One region of the Pseudomonas sp. TMW22091 genome, then DNA from elsewhere that is predicted to be linked to it. Evidence: riboswitches for the same ligand, from Rfam matches in the RefSeq annotation. Region 1 holds a riboswitch; each other region holds the start of a gene.
The links. Region 1 has a riboswitch for cobalamin ahead of EQV93_RS06780 (ABC transporter substrate-binding protein). Riboswitches for the same ligand answer to the same signal wherever they lie in the genome.
Positions count from the first base shown of each region.

Region 1 (7,053 bases):
CACACGGCTGCGCCCAGTAAATGTTTTATCGAGACCATGAAGGAGTTCCCCAAAGTGGCGTGAGATCGCCAGGTTCTGTACACGGCAGCGGCCTGCAAATGGCCAAGGGCACATCTATTATTTTCTTATTAGAGTGTCAGTGGTTTTGATTCTTGCTGAGCACTTTGCCGGATCACAGTGGCAGACCGGCCAAAAAGGGATCGATCTGGCCAATCTGTGTGACCCAATCGGTATCTGCCACCGTTAAGCTACTGATGTAGAGGGAAAACAGAATGTCATTCACGGCGATCAACGGCTTTGTCGCAGAGCCGATGCGTCAATATTTTGCTCAATTACGCTCGCATTCAGCGTCCCGCGTAGCTGAAGGATTATGCGGCCTGACCAGCGTGGTGTAAGGCTCAGAACCCGTAGCAGCACTACTCGTCAGCAGCTACGGGGACGGGGGCGGCTACAGGGCGCCTCGCAATGGTCACCACGTGGACCAACAGGCCGAACAGCAACCCCCAGAATGCTGCGGACAACCCTAAAAAGGACACACCCGAGGCCGTCACCAAAAAGGTGAACAACCCGGCGTCGCGCTCCTGCGGTTCGCTCAGGCTGCGCACCAGCGCATCGCTAATGGCTCCGTACAAGGCCAAGCCCGCCAATGCGGCGATCAAGGCCGCTGGCAAAGCCTCAAACACCGACACCACTGTCGCCCCTGCAATGCCGAACAGCAGGTAAGCCACACTGCCCGACAATGCCGCGATGTAACGGCGCCGGGGGTTTTCGTGGGCCTCCTTGCCGGCACACAAGCTGGCGGTAACGGCCGCCAGATTAAGCCCGTGACAACCGAACGGGGCCAGCAGCAAACCACCGATTGCCGTACTGCTGATGATCGGACTGGCCGGGGTGGTGTACCCCGCTGTGCGAAGCACCGCCATACCCGGCACAAACTGCCCGGTGAGTGCGACCAGCACCAGCGGTAACGCAAGGCTCAAGGTGGCTGACAGACTGAACTCAGGGCTGATCCACTGCGGGGTCGCCCACCCGAACACCAACGCCTCGGCGCGCAAACTCCCGCTTGATAACGTGATGGCGACACCCGCCAATAGCACGCCCGCAACGGCATAGCGCGGCCAGGAGCGGCGCATGACGATATAGGTGATGAACATGCCCAGCACCAACCCCGGTTGCACGGGCAATGCACGAAACACCTCAACCCCGAAGGCAAACAGAATACCTGCCTGCATGCCGGCGGCAATTGAACCTGGCAAGCGTTTAATGATGCGATCAAATGCGCCAGTCACCCCCATCAGCAACAAGATCACATTCGCCACCAGATACGCCCCCACCGCCTGATTAATACCGATCTGTGGCAGCGCCCCGACCAGCAGAGCAGACCCCGGAATGGACCAGGCGATCACGACCGGCACGCGATAGCGCAGGCTCAAGGCAGCGCCGAGTACAGCGCTGCCGATAGAGATGGCCCACACCCAGGAGGACAACATCTGGGGTGACAACTGCGCGCTTTGCGCCGCATGAAATACAATCACCAGCGGCCCGGCATAAGAAATCAGCGTGGCGATCACTCCGGCAATCAACGCGGACAACGAACAGTCCTTGAACACCGTTCTCATGGATAAGCCACCGCTTCGACCACGCGCCGTTGCGGGCTGAAGGTGAACAACAACATGGCCAGTGCAGCCACTGCACCCGGCACGGCGAACGCCATAAAGTTGAGTTGCAGCGGCAGGTTCATGCCCATCAGCGCGCCCCCCAGCAGCGGTCCGAGAATCGCGCCATTGCGGCCAATACCGGAGGCCCAGCCAAGGCCGGTGGAGCGAATCGACTGGCCGTAGCTCTGTGCCGTGACCGCATACAGGAGGATTTGCGTACCGACTGTGGTGCCACCGGCCACAAAGATCAGCAGATACAACAACAAGGGCGCACTTTTGAACCCCAGCAAGGTGACTGTCACGGCGGCGACGAGGAAGAACACCACCATCACTTTGCTCAAACTCAAACGGTCTCCCAGCCAGCCGCCGAACACGGCCCCGACCATGCCGCCGAAATTAAGCACCAACAGAAATGACAGGCTCGAACCGAGGCTATAGCCTGCGCTCGCCATCATTTTCGGCAGCCATGAACTCAAGGCGTAGACCATTAACAGGCAACAGAAAAACGCCACCCATAAACACAGCGTACGCAGGGCCCGACCGTCACGAAACAGTTCCAGAACAGCAGCCCCCCTCCCCTTGGTATCTGCCATGAACAAGGTGTCATGCTCGCCACCTGCCAGTGCCGGGTCGATTTTTTGCAGGATGCGTCGCGCTTTTCCGGTTTGCCCCTGACGCAATAGAAAGCCCACGGACTCTGGTAACAGCCAGAGAATCACCGGCAGCAACAACAGCGGCACCACTGCTGCAAAAAACATCGACTGCCAGCCGAACTGCGGCAGCAAATAGATACCCACCCCCGCCGCAAGCACACCGCCCAGTGAGTAACCGCTGAACATGATTGCCACCAGCGTGCTGCGCAAGCGCTTGGGCGCATACTCGCTCATCAGCGCCACGGCATTGGGCATCAGCCCGCCGCAACCTAAACCGGCGATGAAACGACATAGGCCGAACTCCGTCGGATTGCTGGCAAAACCATTGACCAAGGTGGCGGTGGAAAACAGCAAGAAGCAAATCGCGATGCCTTTTTTGCGCCCGATTTTGTCGGCCAGCGTGCCGAACACTAATGCCCCGAACATCATCCCGAACAGCGCATAACTGCCCAGTGCACCCGCTTGCAAGGGGGTTAGCCCCCATTCCAGCATGATGGACGGGAGCACCACGCCGAAAATGAGCAGGTCGTAGCCATCAAAAATCAGTAGCAGCGCACACAGCGCCACCACTGAGCCGTGGAAGCGGCTAAAACGTGCGTTATCAATCACCTGATGAACGTCTATCTCTCGCATGGCGTCGTCACTCTTGTTTTTATTGTGGTCGCTGCACGTGCAGGTTTAAGCAGCATAGGGAGGGGGTTTGCATGCCTCTAGCCGATTTCTGCGCATCGCTATCCATTTCCTGCATCGCTGATAACGGGATGACAATCGCATCTGAGATGTTATAAGGTAACAGTCTTTCCGCCTTCCCCTTGTTTGTGACCCTCTAATGACAACCACTCTCCATGCCCCGCCTTCAAGCCAGCGCTTGCTGTCCATCGACGCCCTTCGCGGGTTGGTGATCCTGTTTATGCTGTTGGACCATGTGCGCGAAACATTCTTTTTACATCGCCAGGTCGCAGACCCGATGAACATTGAACTCACCGACCCCGGCCTGTTTTTCAGCCGCACCCTCGCTCATCTGTGCGCGCCAGTATTCGTGTTGCTGACGGGCCTTTCGGCGTACCTGTTCGGCGAAAAATATCAGGGCACTCGCGACGTTTCGGCCTTTCTGTTCAAGCGCGGGCTGTTTCTGGTGGTGCTGGAGTTCACGCTGGTCAACTTCGCCTGGACCTTTCAATTCCCCCCCACAGTGATTTACCTGCAAGTGATCTGGGCCATTGGCGTCAGCATGATGGCTTTGGCGGCGCTGGTATGGTTGCCGCGCCCTCTGCTGTTGCTAGTGGCGTTGATCATTATTGGCGGGCACAACCTGCTCGATTCAGTCCATTTCCCGCAGGGTTCAGCCCTGCATGTGCCGTGGGCGATGCTGCATGATCGCGGCTGGATCGAGTTCTCGCAGAACCTGCGACTGCGCACGTCGTACCCGCTATTGCCATGGATAGGTGTGATCACGTTGGGGTACTGCATGGGCCCGTGGTTCGCACGCAGCGCCTCGGCCAGCCAGCGTCAACAATACCTGTTGCGGGCAGGTCTGGGCGCCCTGCTCGGCTTTGTGCTGTTGCGATTATTCAATGGGTATGGCGAGGCTGCGTGGGTGAACCACGAACACTGGCTGGCCACCCTGATGAGCTTCTTCAACATCACCAAGTACCCGCCTTCCCTGCTGTTCCTGGCATTGACGCTGGGTGCAGGCCTGCTGCTGTTACTGGCCTTTGAGCGAGCGCAGCAACGTGCCTGGGTTCGCACCCTCGCGGTGTTTGGAGCGGCGCCCATGTTCTTTTACCTGCTCCATCTATACGCCTTGAAAATGATTTATCTGATCGGCGTCGCGGTGTTCGGTCTTAATCAGGGCAGTTACTTTGGATTCGACAGTATCGTCACCGTCTGGCTGATGGCTGTGTTGCTGGCTGCGGCGCTTTACGTGCCCGTGCGCTGGTTTGCAGCACTCAAAAACCGGCGTCGAGATGTGTCATGGCTGAAATACTTCTGACAATGAGTTTTTCCCCTATCCGCGACGTGTTCGTCTAACATGCCGCCGCCGGTCCCCCAACGGGATTAAAAGGGAATCCGAGGTGCTGTCAAAGCGCCAAACGGAACTGCCCCCGCAACTGTAGGTGCTGAGCCTGCTCCTTGAACGCCACTGGGTCACCCCCGGGAAGGTTGGAGCCGGGCGATGAAGCATCAGTCAGGAGACCTGCCGGCACAGCAACACCTACTGACCGGCGGGGTGCCCGGGAAGGACATCTTTGCTGCGCGTGTCATTCACTTGACCGTCCTTGCCCGGCTGAAAAATCCGTGCTCAACGATGTGTTTCCAGGCCGTACGCTCCCGCTCTGTGTACGATCCAAATGGAGATTGCATCATGCTGCTGTTCCGCGTTGCCGCACTTGCCACCGCCTTGGGCGTGCCTGCCCTGGCTCAGGCCGCCCCCACCCACTATCCACTGACGATAGAAAACTGTGCCACCGCGCTGACATTTCAGCATGCCCCGCAACGCGCCGTGACCATCGGCCAGGCCGGGACTGAAATGCTCTATGCCTTGGGGTTGGGCGACAAGCTGGTCGGCACATCTCTATGGTTCAACGACGTCTCTGACCAGTACAAGGCCCAGAACGACAAGGTTGAGCGGCTGGCAGACAACGACCCCAGTTTCGAAGCAGTGATTGGCAAGCGCCCTGAACTGGTCGCCGTGCAGTTGGAGTGGATGGTCGGCCCACAAGGCGTGGTCGGCACTCGCGAGCAGTTTCATGAGCTGAATATCCCGACCTATTTGATGCCCTCGGATTGCGAAGGCAAAGACAATCTGGTCGGTGCTGATGGCACACGCCTGCAACCCTTCCGTATCGACAGCCTGTACAAAAGCATCAGTCAGTTGGCGCAGATTTTCGATGTACAGGATCGCGGTGAAGAACTTAACGCAGTGCTCAACGCGCGTCTGGAAAGATCCCTGGCTTCGATCAAGGGCAAAGACCTGAAGCACACCAGCGCGCTGTTCTGGTTTTCCAGCGCAGACCTCGACATCGACCCCTATGTGGCGGGTCGCAAGGGCATCCCTGACTTTATGCTCAATACGCTGGGCGTGCGCAATGTGGTGGAGTCCGACGAGGAATGGCCAACGGTTGGCTGGGAAACCCTGGCCAAGGCCAACCCGACTTTTGTGGTCATTGCACGCATGGATCGCCGTCGCTTCCCCGCGGACGACTATCAGAAAAAGCTCGAATTCCTGCGCTCTGATCCAGTGACTCGCAACATGGATGCGGTCAAAAACAATCGCATCATCATTCTCGATGCTGACGCCATGCAGGCCAGCCTGCGACTGTTTGATGGATTTGAAACACTGGCAAACGCTATTCATAACAGCAACGCGGCCCAATGAGTGTGAGGTTGATGCCTTGGTGTGCGTCCCTGGCGATGCTGGTGCTGGCCATCCTTGCCGGGGTAGCCATTGGTGAAACCGCCATTGAGCCGGGCGTGGTTGTACGAGTGCTGGCCAACAAGATGTGGGGCGCCGGGTACGTGTTGGACCCGATCGATGAAGGCATTGTGTGGAACTACCGACTGACCCGTGCGCTGGTCGCGGCCGCCTGCGGTGCCGGGCTGGCCACCTGCGGGGTGGTGCTGCAGTCACTGTTGCGCAACCCTCTGGCCGATCCCTATCTGCTCGGCATTTCTGCCGGCGCTTCAACCGGTGCAGTATTGATTGCCTTACTGGGCTTGGGTGCCGGGGCGATCAGCTTGTCGGTGGGGGCATTTGCTGGCGCCATAGCCGCTTTTTCACTGGTGGTTTTGCTGGCCCGTGCCAGCGGCCCCGCCAGCGGAACCGGCCAAATCATCCTGGCTGGCATCGCGGGCTCACAACTGTTCAACGCCATCACCGCTTTTCTGATCACCAAATCGGCCAGTGCCGAACAGGCGCGCGGCATTATGTTCTGGTTACTGGGCAATCTCAGCGGCGTGCGCTGGCCTTCGGTGTGGCTGGCCGTACCCGTGGCTGTGGCCGGGCTGGCGGTGTGCCTGTGGCATCGCCGGGCGCTGGATGCTTTTGCCTTTGGCAGTGATTCCGCCGCCTCACTGGGTATCCCGGTGCGCCGCGTGCAGTTCCTGCTGATCAGCTGTGCGGCGCTGATCACGGCCGTGATGGTGTCCATTGTCGGCTCCATCGGTTTCGTCGGCCTGGTAATCCCCCACGCAGCGCGCCTGCTGTTGGGCACGGGCCATGGCCGGCTGTTGCCTGCCAGCGCACTGGGTGGCGCCTTGTTTCTGATCGCGGCAGACATTCTTTCGCGCACCCTGATCAAGGGGCAGGTGATCCCCGTCGGTGTCGTCACCGCACTGGTGGGCGCACCGGTGTTTGCGTTGATACTGATAGGCCGCAGGAGTGCCCGATGACGGATGAGCGTACGGTGCTGAGTTGCCACGACCTGAGTTACGCGGTGCGCGATTGCGTGCTGCTAAAGGGTATCAATCTGAAGGTTCGCGCTGGCGAGACGCTGGGCATTGTCGGCCCGAACGGTTCGGGTAAATCGACCCTGATCAAGCTGCTGGCCAATCTACGGCCAGCCAGTCAGGGCCAGGTGCTGTTGAACGGACAGCCACTGCGGGCAATGGCCCGGCGGTGTATTGCGCAGCAACTGGCCGTGGTCGAGCAACAGGCCGATACCCACGACGCGCTGAGTGTGTTCGATGCCGTTGCACTGGGCCGCACACCTTGGCTGTCGGCGCTGCGCCCCTGGTCGGTC
Region 1 is NZ_SCFI01000003.1:47,608-54,660, forward strand. Features, by position in the region: gene EQV93_RS06760 (polyamine ABC transporter substrate-binding protein) at 1-38, opposite strand, end outside; gene EQV93_RS06765 (benzoate/H(+) symporter BenE family transporter) at 417-1,619, opposite strand; gene EQV93_RS06770 (MFS transporter) at 1,616-2,944, opposite strand; gene EQV93_RS06775 (DUF1624 domain-containing protein) at 3,141-4,304, shown strand; cobalamin riboswitch at 4,337-4,530, shown strand; gene EQV93_RS06780 (ABC transporter substrate-binding protein) at 4,677-5,690, shown strand; gene EQV93_RS06785 (FecCD family ABC transporter permease) at 5,702-6,703, shown strand; gene EQV93_RS06790 (ABC transporter ATP-binding protein) at 6,700-7,053, shown strand, end outside.

Region 2 (7,053 bases), on a different contig from region 1:
ATCCTTCGAAAATGAAGGGGTCGACACAATTTAAACTGATCATTCGCTGCTTTGCTCTTCCATTAAAGAAGTCAATTAGATCAGCCTGGCCTCTGTAAATTATAGGCTTGCTTGGATTGTCAGGGTCAATCTTGGAAAAAGAGAAATTAACTTTTTGGTAAGGATCGAAATTATTCCAGACGCGGTTCACAGCTTTAGGATAATAGGCCTTCATTTCTTCTAATTTATTAAGTGCATAGAGATTGGCTTTAATATACTCACGCTTCGTTTCAATAACGAGCTCCGTCGGAAGGCTATTACTGAATGATGCGAATTGCTGTTCAATACGATTTAATTCCTTTTGTTTTTTATCGATTTCAGATTCAGGGGCTTCTTCCTCTTTTATACGGGATATGTCTTGTTTTATTTTATCTATAGACCTCATGAGCAGAGTAAGTCGGTTTCGGTTTTGGTTTCGATCTTGAGTGAGTGGCTCAGTCTTTGTGTCGTCATCATTAGCGCGTAAATCAGTATTGCCAGTGGGGTTTACCGATCTTTTTGTACGAGGAGTTCTGTCTGTGTTGGCTGCAGGTGACGATGAAGAATCCTCATGGGTATCAGTTTCTAGGGGCTGAGCATCGGTGTCTTCAATCTTCACATCCATGTCGTTGGCAAGATCATCAATTGCCTGCATATCGAACGAAGGCGTATTTGATGACTCAGGTATGTTTTCAACGGGAGAGAAATATTGTTGGGTTTGAGCTAAATAGTGCGTTTTAAGCAGCATAAAAGGCTGTTCAATACCTGCCGAGACTAAGTTTAAGTTCATTCTTTTTTTAGCTTGCTCAAGGTATTCTTCGTTAAATTTTCCGCCCTTATAAAAGCCACTCAAGGTTAAAGCTCCCGACAAGGCGGTAATGGCTGCGGAAGGGAGTACACTGGTGAACAACCTGAAGGCTAATTTTCCGGCTTCAAGTTTGAGGAATTTTTTGATAGCCGATTGTGGGTTTTCACCGACTCGGGTGGCTTGTCCAAGACCCCGTATAACTAAGCCGATGGTCAAAGGCGCCAGTAAGACTTTTAAATAAGCCATACGGGGGCTCAACAGATTTCTATTGGGGTGTATTGAGACTAAACGTTCCAGTGTGCGGGCACTGTCTTGCGCCGTAGCCGATACCATGCCGAGAAGTAAATTATAGTTAAACTTCTTGGCGCCCCATTCATGCAAATATTGTTTTATTTTAGGGTGTTGATTCAAGATGGCTTCGAGGGATGCAGGCCATGATATGTCGTCGTTCTCTGCGTCCTTTACAGCCATTTTAATCCATTTGCCGAGCACTTTCCCTTGGCTGTCTTCAGGGGTAGTCAGGTCTGATTGTAATTTGCTAAGCATCTGCTCTACTGCGCCATCAATATCCGAATCTGTACCAGGATTGTTTTTCAAATAGGCGGCTTTCTCTGAAGCAATAAATTCACCAATGTCTTTCGCCAGAAGCCCTCGGTGTGAATAATTATGCAGTGCAGAACCTGTCATTTGAGTCAGCGCAAGTTTTATTGTGGCCTTAACGTCGCGGGTTTTATTCTCCACATTCTTAAGCGCTGAAATCATCACCTCTAGTTGAGTTTCTTTTTCAGTTGGCAGCTTTGCAGTATTCATAAGGTCTGTCGCGGCTTCGAATAAGAGCTTCGCGGCGGGTTTGATAGTGTTTGAAAGTGAAATCAGTTTGCGCTCGGCCCCACGCTTGTATCGTGGGTCTATATCCGCCAGCGTAGCATCCATTAAAGCCTTGAACGCTTCATCAGACGTGTGCGTCTGTACGTGCGGTGCTACACGCAGCGCTGCTGTTTTAGCCTCTTCCAGCGTTGAAATACTCTTCTCTTTGTCTTTGAGTTTAGAATTTGATTCGAGGCTTTTTTTTGTTAAGGCCTCTCTTTCTATTTCCATGACGGCTTGAATAGCGTGCTGAGTCAAAACGTTAAGTTGTTGTTCTAGTGGCGTGGCCAATTTAAAGTCCCGACTTAGTGTGTTGGGAAGTTTTTTTATCTCGCTGTCTGTGGGCTCTTGTTTTTTTTCTAAGGCTTTTACTGTTTTACTCGCTTCATGCGCGGAGGCCAGCATTTTCTGTGTGACCACAAGAAGATCTTGTGTCGCGGCCAGTATTTCGAGCGGCGTGACACTCAGTGTGGCATCAAAATTAATACTGTCTTCACTTGAGGGGGTTACTGATTCTCCCCAGTTTTTTAATGCACTTAGTCCTAATATCTGAAGGCTGTAAACGCCCCTTTTTGCCAGTGAAGGCAACTTGGTGCGTGTGTAGTCAAGCGTATCGTGGGAGGCATCTCCTACCGTTGATATCACTCTTTCTACGATACCTTCCTCCATCAGTTCAATGGTTGATTTTAATAATGAGCCTGTTTTTTTACCCATTGTATAAGCGGCTCTTATCAATTTATTGCTGGTGCTTTCAGATTTTTTTAGGGCGTATTGGGCTTTGTCAAAATCAGCAGCAGCACTTTTCAATGCACGGCCCGATTCTGAAAATAGTTCCGGAATAATGTATTGTATTGCTCGCGAACTTTGTGTTTTTTCTTTGAGTGTTGGAAGTTTGTGCAGTGAGTAATTAAATGCTTTTTGTGCAGCTTTAGTGGCCTGCTTTGACTTTTCTTCTAAGGTAATAAAACGTTCTGATTTGTGAAGCTTCACTTTTTTCAGCAGCAGGGTGTCGAGTTCATTATTAAATGCCACAGTCCCATGGTTGAAGGCGTGCTCAACGGATGCGTCTACCTTTTCGGAAAACGCAGTATCAGCTTTGTCCAGTGAGCCCAGCATGTGTTCTATTATTAGAACAGCCGATGTCTTTTTGAGGGTTTCACGTTGTTCATGTTCATATTCCTCCCAATAAGCCAATGTGTCGTTGTGTGTGGTTTGCAGCGACTTTGCTGCCTGTTCAAGGGCGTTAATGGTTTTATTCAAAGCCATTAACGTCTCATTCATCGATGCTTCTTGAACTGACTTCCATTCTTGCTCGGAAATAACGGCTATCCGATTGGCGAAGTGTAAGATGTCAAGCAGAGTAGGGTGACCATGGAAAATGGATAATGCTGTAGTGACGGTTTGAATAAGTGCCTCAATTTTAGAGCGCTTGATAATGGCTTCGTCGGGGATCTTGTTTTTATTGATTTTGTTGTATTCGCGCCACTGTTCTAATTTTGGCTTAATATTTTCCTGAAGGTGCGCCGCAAAGGTCGATGTTGTAGGCGTTTGAGGCGTTTGAGGCGCTTGCAGGGCAGGCACTTCGTTTTGCGTTGTATCTATCTCATTGGCGAAGTCTGAATCTTCAGTGAATACCTCTGTGGGGCCAGGTACTGCGGCTTGTGAATGGGGTGTCATCGCTAACACATTAACCGGATAAATTCCTGTTGTCGGACCCGTTCTCTTAGATCCTTCAGTCAACAGGGGGGTGTCCAACGACTGGCCTAAATCTGTTAAGGTTTTGAAACGCTTTAAGGTTGAGCCCTCGGAAGAGTTTTCATTATTAGAGCTAACCTTCGAGTCTTTCATTGGTGATCCTCTTGATCATCAATGCAAGCGACGATCACGGGAGATAAGGATTCCGGGTCAACTTTCTCTGACATAGGCTTGATCTAAGAGATAATTCCTACGTTCTTTTTAAACTGTAGCTGACAACTAATCTGGCGCGTGTATTACGTCGGAAATCTCGTTTTAGGTTGGGGTGTCCATGGCTTCAATTGACGCTCCACCCCCAACCCTCTAACCTTCGCGGCTTGTTTCAGGTGCTCTGCAACCCTTGGTTGGCCGAGTGAAACAGGGAAGCCGGTGAAGGTGACTGTGAAAGCCACAGCCATCACGATCCCGGCGCTGCCCCCGCAACGGTAAATGAGTGAAAACTGCACAAAGTGCCACTGTGAACAGTCACGGGAAGGCGTGCGGTCAAGGGTTGTTCTATTAATGAGCGACCCGCTTGTGAGCCCGGAGACCGGCCTGATTCATCCAGCACTCTCGCGGCGGGCGATGCAGTGTGATTTGTGACCAATTTCCCCCGCCTCCCGTTTGCTTAATTCAGCCCCAACGGAGAGCTGCCATGAATGAATCCCCTGAACGTGATGAACGTCATCTGGCGCGTATGCTGCGCAAAAAAGCAGTTATGGATGAGCGCATTGCCAGCTCGCCAAACGAATGCGGCTTGCTGCTGGTATTGACCGGCAATGGCAAAGGTAAAAGCAGCTCAGCATTTGGCATGCTGGCTCGGGCTATGGGTCACGGGATGCAGTGCGGCGTGGTGCAGTTCATCAAGGGCCGCAACAGCACCGGCGAGGAAATTTTCTTCCGCCGCTTCCCTGAGCAAGTGCGGTATCACGTTATGGGCGAAGGTTTTACCTGGGAAACCCAGGACCGCCAGCGTGACATCGCTGCCGCCGAGGCTGCGTGGGAAGTGTCCCGCGAAATGCTGCGCAATCCGGCCATCGGACTGGTGGTGCTGGATGAACTGAATATTGCGCTCAAGCACGGTTATCTCGACCTTGAGCAAGTATTGAGCGACCTGCAAGCCCGGCCGCCGATGCAGCATGTACTGGTCACAGGCCGTGGCGCTAAACCTGAACTGATTGATCTGGCCGATACGGTGACTGAAATGGGCGTGATCAAACACGCTTTTCAGTCCGGTATCAAAGCCCAGAAAGGCATCGAATTGTGAGTGTTGAAGCATGAGAGAGTCGCGTCATTGCCCGGCGGTATTGATCGCCGCACCGGCTTCCGGTCAGGGCAAGACCACCGTTACCGCCGCCTTGGCCCGTTTGCATCGCAATCAGGGGCGTAAGGTTCGAGTATTTAAATGTGGCCCGGATTTTCTCGACCCGATGATCCTTGAGCGTGCCAGTGGTGCGCCGGTGTATCAGGTGGATTTGTGGATGGTGGGTGCAGAGGAAAGCCGCCGTCTGTTATGGGAAGCCGCTGGTGAGGCCGACTTGATCCTGATCGAAGGCGTGATGGGGCTGTTCGACGGCACGCCTTCAAGTGCCGATCTGGCCCGGCATTTCGGGGTGCCGGTGTTGGGTGTGATTGATGGTACGGCCATGGCCCAGACCTTTGGGGCTTTGGCTTTGGGGCTGGCGCGTTATCAACCTGACTTGCCTTTTGCCGGGGTGCTGGCCAACCGGGTGGGTACGGTGCGCCATGCGCAATTGCTGGAAGGCAGTTTGACTGAGGGTTTGCGTTGGTATGGCGCGCTGTCCCGAGAGACCGGCATTGAATTGCCTAGTCGTCATTTGGGCTTGGTACAAGCCAGCGAGCTGAATGACCTGGATGCCCGCCTTGACGCGGCGGCCAATGCCTTGGCCAGTACCTGCGAGGTAGCGCTGCCACCCGCGGTGACGTTTGATGCGCCTGAACCTGTTGCTGTTGAGCCTCTGTTGGCGGGTGTGCGTATTGCGGTAGCCCGTGACGAAGCATTTGCCTTCACTTATGGCGCAAGCTTGGCGTTATTGCGAGAAATGGGCGCTCAATTGCTGTTCTTCTCACCGATTCGCGATACTCAATTGCCGGAAGCGGACAGTCTGTATTTACCCGGCGGCTATCCCGAGTTGCATCACCTTGAGCTGTCGCGCAATCACCCGATGCTGGAAGCCATTCGGGCCCACCATGCCAGCGGCAAGCCTTTGCTGGCTGAATGCGGTGGCATGCTTTATCTGCTCAATGCCCTGACCGACGTAGAGGGCCAGCGTGCTGAGCTGGTGGGGTTGCTGGCCGGTGAGGCAACCATGCAAAAACGTCTGGCGGCGTTGGCATTGCAAGCCGTCGAACTGCCTGAAGGGCTGCTGCGTGGTCATACCTACCATCACTCGCTGACCAGTACCGAACTTGAACCCATTGCCCGGGGCTTGAGCCCCAATGGCGGGCGCGGCGCTGAAGCGGTGTATCGCGATGGGCGCATGACTGCGTCTTATGTGCACTTTTACTTTCCGTCCAATCCCCAGGCCATTGCCGCGTTGTTTGCGCCATGCGCCGTGAAGGTGTCATGAGCAACAATGCATTTAGCCCCCTAGAGCGGGCTGCTGTTTACCGAGCCATTGCCGAGCGCCGCGATATGCGCCACTTCATTGGCGGCAGTGTGGCACCTGAACTGCTGTCGCGTTTACTTGAAGCGGCGCATCAGGCCCCGAGCGTAGGGCTGATGCAGCCCTGGCGGTTTATCCGCATCACCGATCGACCTTTGCGCGGCAAGATTCAAGCGTTGGTCGAGGAGGAGCGAGTGCGTACCGCTGAGGCGTTGGGAGAGCGTTCCGATGAGTTCATGACGCTCAAGGTGGAAGGCATCAACGATTGCGCCGAGGTCTTGGTGGCTGCGTTGATGGATGACCGCGACAAACATATTTTTGGCCGCCGTACCTTGCCGGAAATGGACATGGCGTCGTTGTCGTGCGCCATTCAAAACCTGTGGCTGGCGGCCCGCGTCGAAGGGCTGGGCATGGGCTGGGTCTCTTTGTTCGAGCCTCAAGCGCTGGCGGACCTGCTGGGTCTACCCGCAGGTGCCAAGCCTCTGGCTGTGCTCTGCCTGGGGCCTGTCGAAGCGTTTTACCCGGCGCCGATGCTGGTGCTGGAAGGGTGGGCGCAAGCACGTCCACTCAGCGAGTTGGTGTATGAGAATTATTGGGGAGTCAGTGCATGAGTGTGGCCTTGCTGTGCGTGGCCGGGGTGGCGATGGATGCGCTGCTCGGAGAACCCAAGCGCTGGCATCCGCTGGTTGCGTTTGGCCGTATGTGCGAGCGCATTGAACGGCGCTTCAACTCCGGCGGACGTGGCTGGCGCAGTCATGGCGTAACGGCTTGGGTGCTGGCGGTGCTGCCATTGACGGTGCTGGCAACCGCCTTTTCATGGCTGCCTTACATCGGTTGGTTGGTGGACATTGTGGCGCTGTATTGCGCGCTGGGTATGCGCAGCCTCGGTGAGCACGTGCAACCGGTGGCTCAGGCATTGCGCAGCCATGATCTGGAGGAAGCGCGCACGCGAGTTGGCTACTTGGTCAGTCGCCAGACCAGTGAGCTGGACGCCAACGA
Region 2 is NZ_SCFI01000001.1:62,307-69,359, reverse strand. Features, by position in the region: gene EQV93_RS00320 (hypothetical protein) at 1-3,541, opposite strand, end outside; cobalamin riboswitch at 3,756-4,000, shown strand; gene cobO (cob(I)yrinic acid a,c-diamide adenosyltransferase) at 4,083-4,694, shown strand; gene EQV93_RS00310 (cobyrinate a,c-diamide synthase) at 4,705-6,018, shown strand; gene bluB (5,6-dimethylbenzimidazole synthase) at 6,015-6,665, shown strand; gene cbiB (adenosylcobinamide-phosphate synthase CbiB) at 6,662-7,053, shown strand, end outside.
Region 2: another riboswitch for cobalamin. It lies ahead of cobO (cob(I)yrinic acid a,c-diamide adenosyltransferase); the one in region 1 lies ahead of EQV93_RS06780 (ABC transporter substrate-binding protein).

Region 3 (7,053 bases), on a different contig from region 1:
TGAGCCTTCCTTCACTCAAGTGTTGCTGCACATCTGGGATCAATCCTGAAGGCGGTTTTTGGCTTCGATCCACTGCGACATGTATTGCGTACTTTTATGCTGGTGGTGTCGCAGCATGGCCCCGGTGAAGTTGTTGCGCCGGTGCTGTTCAAGCTCGGCGCGGCAGGCTTTGATGCGTTCAACCAGCGCCGGGCCGTGGCTCGACTGCAAGTACCGCTCAGCCAGCAGCTTCTGCCCGTGTTGTTGGGCCTGCTGCCAGGCCTGCGGGTTTTGGTAGAGGTCAACCGCGGCGGCAGCAATCGCGCTGGCGCTCTGTTCAATGGCCCCGGCCCACGGCAAGTCGCCGTGCATGCCTTCAGCGCCGACCGGCGTGGTCACATTGGGTGTGCCGCAGAGCATGGCATCGGCAATTTTGCCTTTGATCCCTGCGCCAAACCGCAACGGCGCCATGCAAACGCGGGCGTTACTCATGACGGCCAGCGCATCTTCGGCCCAGTTGAGCACGTGAAACCCTTGGGCCGGGTTGTGCAGGGCGGTGGCTTTGGGTGGGGTGTAGGCACCATAGACATGCAGTTGCGCGGTGGGCAGTTGCTGGCGAATCAAGGGCCAGATATGGGTCTTCATCCATAACACCGCGTCCCAGTTCGGCGCGTGGCGGAAGTTGCCAATACTCAGGAAGTGCTGACGCTGTTCATAGGGCACGTAGGTCTGCGGCACGTGGTCGACCATCAGCGGGCACCAGTGCAACAATGCTTTGGGGACGTTGAAGTGCTCCACCAGCAAGTCGATTTCGTACTCGGAAATCATCAGGTTGAGGTCGCTGCGGTAAATCGCGGCCACTTCTCGCTGGGCCAGATCCGCATCCGCTATGTGCTCATAGGTTTCGCGGGGGGCCGGGGCGAACAGGCTGCTGAAGTCATCTTGCTCGGGATTGTGCTTGAGCCGTGCCTTGAGCTGTTGCTGGCGGGCGTCACGCAGGCTTTGCAGGTCGGAGGTTTCAAGCACGCGCAATGCACCCGGGCAGTGTTTCTCGACCCTCCAGCCAAACTGCTCTTCCATCATGAAACGGTCGAACAGCACGATGTCGGGGGCCAGTTCAGTGATAAAAGCGTCAAAGCTGCTGTTATTCAGCTCGATGTTCACTTCATCGATGCCCAGTGTGGCCAGATCGGCCTTGTGTTCACCAATCCCTGCCGGGCTGCTGAAGGTGATGTGCCAGCCTTCCTGCAAAAAGCTCTCGATAATCTGCATCATGTGCCCACCCGCCGCCGAGGAGCGTGGTTCGGGCCACACGTAGCCAATGATCAGGACGCGGGTTTGCGGGGTGGACGGCATGGACAGATCCTTGAAGCGCAGAGGACGAAAAAAGGCGGCAATTAGAACACAACGCGCCCCTCGATACCGACTGGCATTGACCTGTTACATGGCACTGCGTAGCCTTGCGCTTTCGAGGTTCTTCGCACTGCGAAGCTAAGAAGGGAACGCGGTATGCCGCGGCTGCCCCCGCAACTGTAAACGGTCGATTACTGTGCAATGCCACTGCGTCATACGCGGGAAGGCGCAGAGTAGGGCTCAGCCTTTGGCTGACGCCCAGCCGTAAGCCAGGAGACCTGCCTCGTGACAGATTTTTACTTCAACCGGGCGGGGTGATCCGGTGGCGAAAACCCGTGTGCCCAGGCCCGCGATGTCGTCCCGTATGCCCGCCGCTTTGCCAAAGGGCATCCGATGAAAACACTGGCCAAAACTCCCGTCACGATCGTCACCGGCTTTCTCGGCTCGGGCAAAACCACCTTGCTGCGCCATATGCTGGACAACGCTCAAGGCCGTCGCATTGCCGTGATCGTCAATGAATTCGGCGAGTTGGGCATCGACGGTGAAATCCTCAAGCAATGCTCCATCGGTTGTACCGAAGAAGAGGCCAACGGTCGGGTCTATGAACTGGCCAACGGTTGCTTGTGCTGCACCGTGCAGGAAGAGTTCTTCCCGGTGATGCGCGAGCTGGTTGCCCGCCGTGGGGATATCGACCATATCCTGATCGAAACCTCTGGCCTGGCCCTGCCAAAACCTTTGGTGCAAGCCTTCCAGTGGCCGGAAATCCGCAGCGCCTGCACGGTAGATGCCGTGATCACCGTGGTCGACAGCCCGGCCGTGGCGGCCGGTACATTCGCGGCCTTCCCGGATCAAGTCGATGCCCAGCGCAAACTTGACCCAAATCTTGACCACGAATCGCCTCTGCACGAACTGTTTGCTGACCAACTGGCCAGTGCTGACCTGGTGATCCTCAACAAGGCCGATCTGATCAGCCCTGAAGACCTGGCCAAGGTGCGCGCCGAAGTCGCTGAAGAACTGCCACCGGCGGTTAAAATCATTGAGGCCAGCAGCGGTCGCTTGCCACTGGATGTATTGCTGGGGCTGGGCGCGGGTTCTGAAGACCATATTGATGGCCGTCACAGCCACCATGACCATCATCACGATGGCGATGATGACCACGACGATCACGACCACGATGCGTTTGATTCCATCTCCATCGAACTGCCGCAAGCCGAAGAGCGCCTGTTGATGGACGCCTTGACCGCGCTGGTGGTTAAGCACGGCATTCTGCGGGTCAAGGGTTTCGCCGCGATCCCGGGCAAGCCGATGCGGTTGCTGATTCAGGGCGTGGGCACACGTTTTGACAAACACTTCGACCGTGCCTGGGGCGCCGATGAGGCGCGCAACACCAAGCTGGTATTGATCGGTCAAGACCTTGACGCCGCATTGCTCGAATCCACCTTGCGTACAGCGTTGAGCGTATAAGCCATGCATTTGCTCAGGACTCAGCCCGGTGGCTTTGTATCGGACGATAACATTGCCGATTTAGGCCAGACACCCGCCGAGCTGGTGATCCTGTGCAGTGGCGATTCAAGCCTGGCACTGCTGGCCGAAGCGGCGCAGCAGTTGCCTGAAGATTATCCAAGCCTGCGTTTGGCCAACCCCATGCAGGTGCAAAACCATGCCTCGGTCGACCTTTATGTCGATCAGGTGCTGCAACACGCCAAGGTGATACTGCTGTCATTGCACGGTGGTATTGGCTACTGGCGCTATGGCATTGAGCGCCTCGTGCAGCTGGCGGAACGCGGCGTTACGTTGATTCTGGTACCGGGCGATGATCGTCCCGACCCGGAACTCAGCGGTCTGAGCACCGTGCCGGCCGAACAGGGCGAACGGCTTTGGCATTTTTTGCGTCAGGGCGGGCGGCATAACGCGTTGCAACTCTATCGCTGCCTGGCCAGCCAATGGTTGGGGCGTGACTATACGTGGGACGAACCACAGACCCTGCCGCGTACCGCGATCTACCACCCGGCCCATTCCAGCCCGCAGCTCACCCATTGGCAAGCCGACTGGCTGGCCGGGCAACCCGTGGCCGCAGTGTTGTTCTATCGCTCTCACTTGCAAGCGGCCAACACCGCGTTTGTCGATGTGTTTTGCCAGCGTTTGCAGGCAGCGGGACTCAATCCCTTGCCAATTGCTGTCGCCAGCCTCAAAGAACCGGGCTGTTTGGCCGTGGTCCAGGACCTGCTGGATGAGGTGGACGCGGGTGTCATTCTGAATACCACCGGCTTTGCGCAGTCCAGCCCGGAGGCGCCGCACCTGCGTCCGTTCCGGCGCAATATTCCGGTGATTCAAGCCATTTGCGCTCAGGATAACGAACCCGGCTGGCGTGACAGTGAGCAGGGCCTCGGCCCCCGAGACTTGGCCATGCACATTGCGCTGCCTGAGCTGGACGGGCGGATCATCAGCCGCCCGATCAGCTTCAAGGATTTGGCCTGGCGCAGTGAGCGCAGTCAGTCGGACGTGGTGTGCTATCGAGCGCAACCGGAACGCATGGATTTTGTCGCTGAATTGGCGCGGCGCTGGGTCGAGCTGGCCCGGGTGGCCAATGCAGACAAGCGCATCGCCCTGATTCTGGCCAATTACCCGACCCGTGATGGCCGCATTGGCAATGGCGTCGGTCTGGACACGCCAGCCGCAGCACTGAATATCTTGCGGGCATTGCAAATGGAAGGTTACCCGCTTGATTGCCCGTTGCCAGACAGCGGCACCGAGTTGATAGCGCAGTTGCTGGGTGGGGTAAGCAACGATCTGGACAACCTCGATCTGCGTCCGTGCCTGCAAAGTCTGGGGCTTGATGAGTACCAGGCGATGTTTAATGCCTTGCCCGAGGCCAATCGGCAGGCGGTGACCGAGCGTTGGGGTGAGCCGCACAAGGATCCGATGTTCCGGAACGGGCGCATGATGATTGCCGGTCTGCGTTTTGGCCTGACCTTTGTCGGAATTCAACCGGCACGGGGGTATCAGGTCGATGCCAGCGCGGTGTATCACGATCCGGATCTGGTGCCGCCGCATGCTTATCTGGCGTTTTATTTCTGGTTGCGTCACACCTACGGCGCTCATGCAGTGGTGCATGTGGGTAAGCACGGCAATCTCGAATGGTTGCCGGGCAAGGGCGTCGGGTTGTCTGAGCACTGTTGGCCGGACGCAATCCTTGGGCCGATGCCCAACGTTTATCCGTTTATCGTCAACGACCCCGGCGAAGGTGCGCAAGCCAAGCGTCGCACGCAAGCGGTGATTATCGATCACCTGATGCCGCCACTGACCCGGGCTGAAACCTACGGGCCTTTGCGTGACCTTGAACTGCTGGCCGACGAATATTACGAAGCACAACTGCTGGACCCGCGCCGTGCCCGTGAATTGCAGCGCGACATTCTCAATCTGGTACGTGAAACCCGAATCGACCGCGAACTGCAACTTGACGAACAACTCGACAGTGACGCCGATGCGGCTATCTGGCTGCCTCGGCTGGACACCTATTTGTGTGATCTCAAGGAATCACAAATCCGTGACGGTCTGCATATCTTCGGTGAATCACCTGCCGGGCGTTTGCGCATAGACACCTTGCTGGCCCTGTTGCGTATTCCGCGGGGCGATGGCCGGGGAGCGCAGTCGAGTGTATTGCGCGCGCTGGCCAAAGCCTTTGAACTGGGCTTTGACCCGCTTGACTGTGCGTTGGCCGAACCCTGGACAGCGCGACAACCACCCGAGCTGCAAGCCGTTTGCGACTCGTTGTGGCGCACCGCCGGGGACTGCCGTGAACGCCTTGAGTTGTACGCCGCGCAGTTGATCGAACAAGCGTTGCTGGGTGAACTGCAACTTCCTGACAGCGATGAATGGGCGGATGTTCGCTCGATTTTTGACGCTTTGCTGACGGTGGTTGCACCTCGTCTGGATGCCTGCGGCCCGGCGGAAATGCAGGGTTTGCTGGATGCCTTGAGCGGCCGTTTTGTGCCTGCGGGCCCTAGCGGTGCGCCCAGTCGCGGTCGGCTCGACGTATTGCCCACCGGGCGTAACTTCTTTTCTGTGGACGTGCGCAATTTGCCCACGACCACGGCCTGGCGGATTGGCTTTCAGTCGGCCAACCTGATTCTCGAACGCCATTTGCAGGATCACGGCGACCACCTGCGCCAGCTCGGCCTGTCGGTGTGGGGCACTGCAACCATGCGCACCGGCGGCGATGATATCGCTCAGGCGATGGCCTTGATGGGCGTACGCCCGGTGTGGGCGACGGGCAGTCAACGGGTCGATGACTTCGAGATCTTGCCGGTCAGCTTGCTGGATCGACCGCGAGTGGATGTGACCTTGCGCGTGTCCGGGTTCTTCAGGGACGCGTTTGCCAATCTGATCCGTTTGTTCGATGCCGCGGTGCAAGCGGTGGCAGCGCTGGATGAACCGGACGAGTTGAACCCGCTGGCGGCGAAAGTACGCAGCGAGCGTGCGCAACTTGAAAGCGAAGGACTGAGCCCGGAACTGGCGGCACGTCAGGCGGGATGGCGCATTTTCGGGGCAAAACCCGGTGCCTATGGCGCGGGCGTGCAAAACGCAATTGATGGCCGGTTGTGGCAGAGTCGAGATGATCTTGCCGAGGTGTATCTGAACTGGGGCGGGTATGCCTATGGCGCCAGTGATGAAGGCACCGCCGCCCGTGGCCAGTTTGCTCAGCGCCTGAGTCAGGTGCAGGCCGTGGTGCAAAATCAGGATAACCGTGAGCACGACTTGCTCGACTCCAACGATTACTACCAGTTTCAGGGTGGCATGCTGGCAGCGGTCGAAAGCTTGAGCGGTGAACAGGCGGCCAGCTATCACGGCGATCACAGCCAGCCGGACTTGCCCAAAATCCGTACGCTGAAAGAAGAATTGAACCGGGTGATTCGTTCAAGGGCGGCCAATCCCAAGTGGATTGACGGGGTTAAGCGCCACGGCTACAAAGGCGCCTTTGAAATGGCGGCGACGCTGGACAACCTGTTTGCCTTTGATGCCACCACCCATTTGATCGATGACCACCAATACGCGTTGCTGGCCGATGCCTATTTGCTCGATCCGCAAACGCGTGAGTTTGTTCAGCAGCACAACCCGCATGCGTTGCGTGATATGACTGAACGAATGCTCGAAGCCCAGCAGCGTGGACTGTGGAGTGAGCCGGGGGAGTATAAAGAGGCGCTTGAGAATCTTTTGCTCGATATAGAGGAAGATTGAGGTTACGGCCGGCCCTCACCCTAGCCCTCTCCCAGAGGGAGAGGGGACTGACCTAGCATAAATCTTCAATATTCCCCCATCGGTTCCCTCTCCCTCCGGGAGAGGGCTAGGGTGAGGGGAGGCGATTTAAACCATTTTCGGAACATCCAAATGACTGACATCCCGCATTTCCCGTTATCCGCGGTAGTCGGCGCCGACGATTTAAAGCTTGCGCTGTGCTTGACCGCGATTGACCCGAAAATCGGCGGTGTGCTGATTGAGGGGCCGCGCGGCATGGCCAAGTCCACGCTGGCCAGGGGCCTCGCAGACTTACTCGCCAGCGGCCAGTTCGTCACCTTGCCGCTGGGCGCAACCGAAGAGCGCTTGATTGGCACCCTTGATCTGGACGCAGCGCTTGGCCAAGGCAAAGCGCAGTTCTCACCTGGCGTGCTGGCCAAAGCAGACGGCGGCGTGCTGTATGTCGATGAAGTCAACTTGCTGGCT
Region 3 is NZ_SCFI01000015.1:46,201-53,253, reverse strand. Features, by position in the region: gene EQV93_RS20895 (acyltransferase family protein) at 1-49, shown strand, start outside; gene EQV93_RS20890 (glycosyltransferase) at 40-1,335, opposite strand; cobalamin riboswitch at 1,434-1,632, shown strand; gene cobW (cobalamin biosynthesis protein CobW) at 1,726-2,796, shown strand; gene cobN (cobaltochelatase subunit CobN) at 2,800-6,570, shown strand; gene EQV93_RS20875 (ATP-binding protein) at 6,721-7,053, shown strand, end outside.
Region 3: another riboswitch for cobalamin. It lies ahead of cobW (cobalamin biosynthesis protein CobW); the one in region 1 lies ahead of EQV93_RS06780 (ABC transporter substrate-binding protein).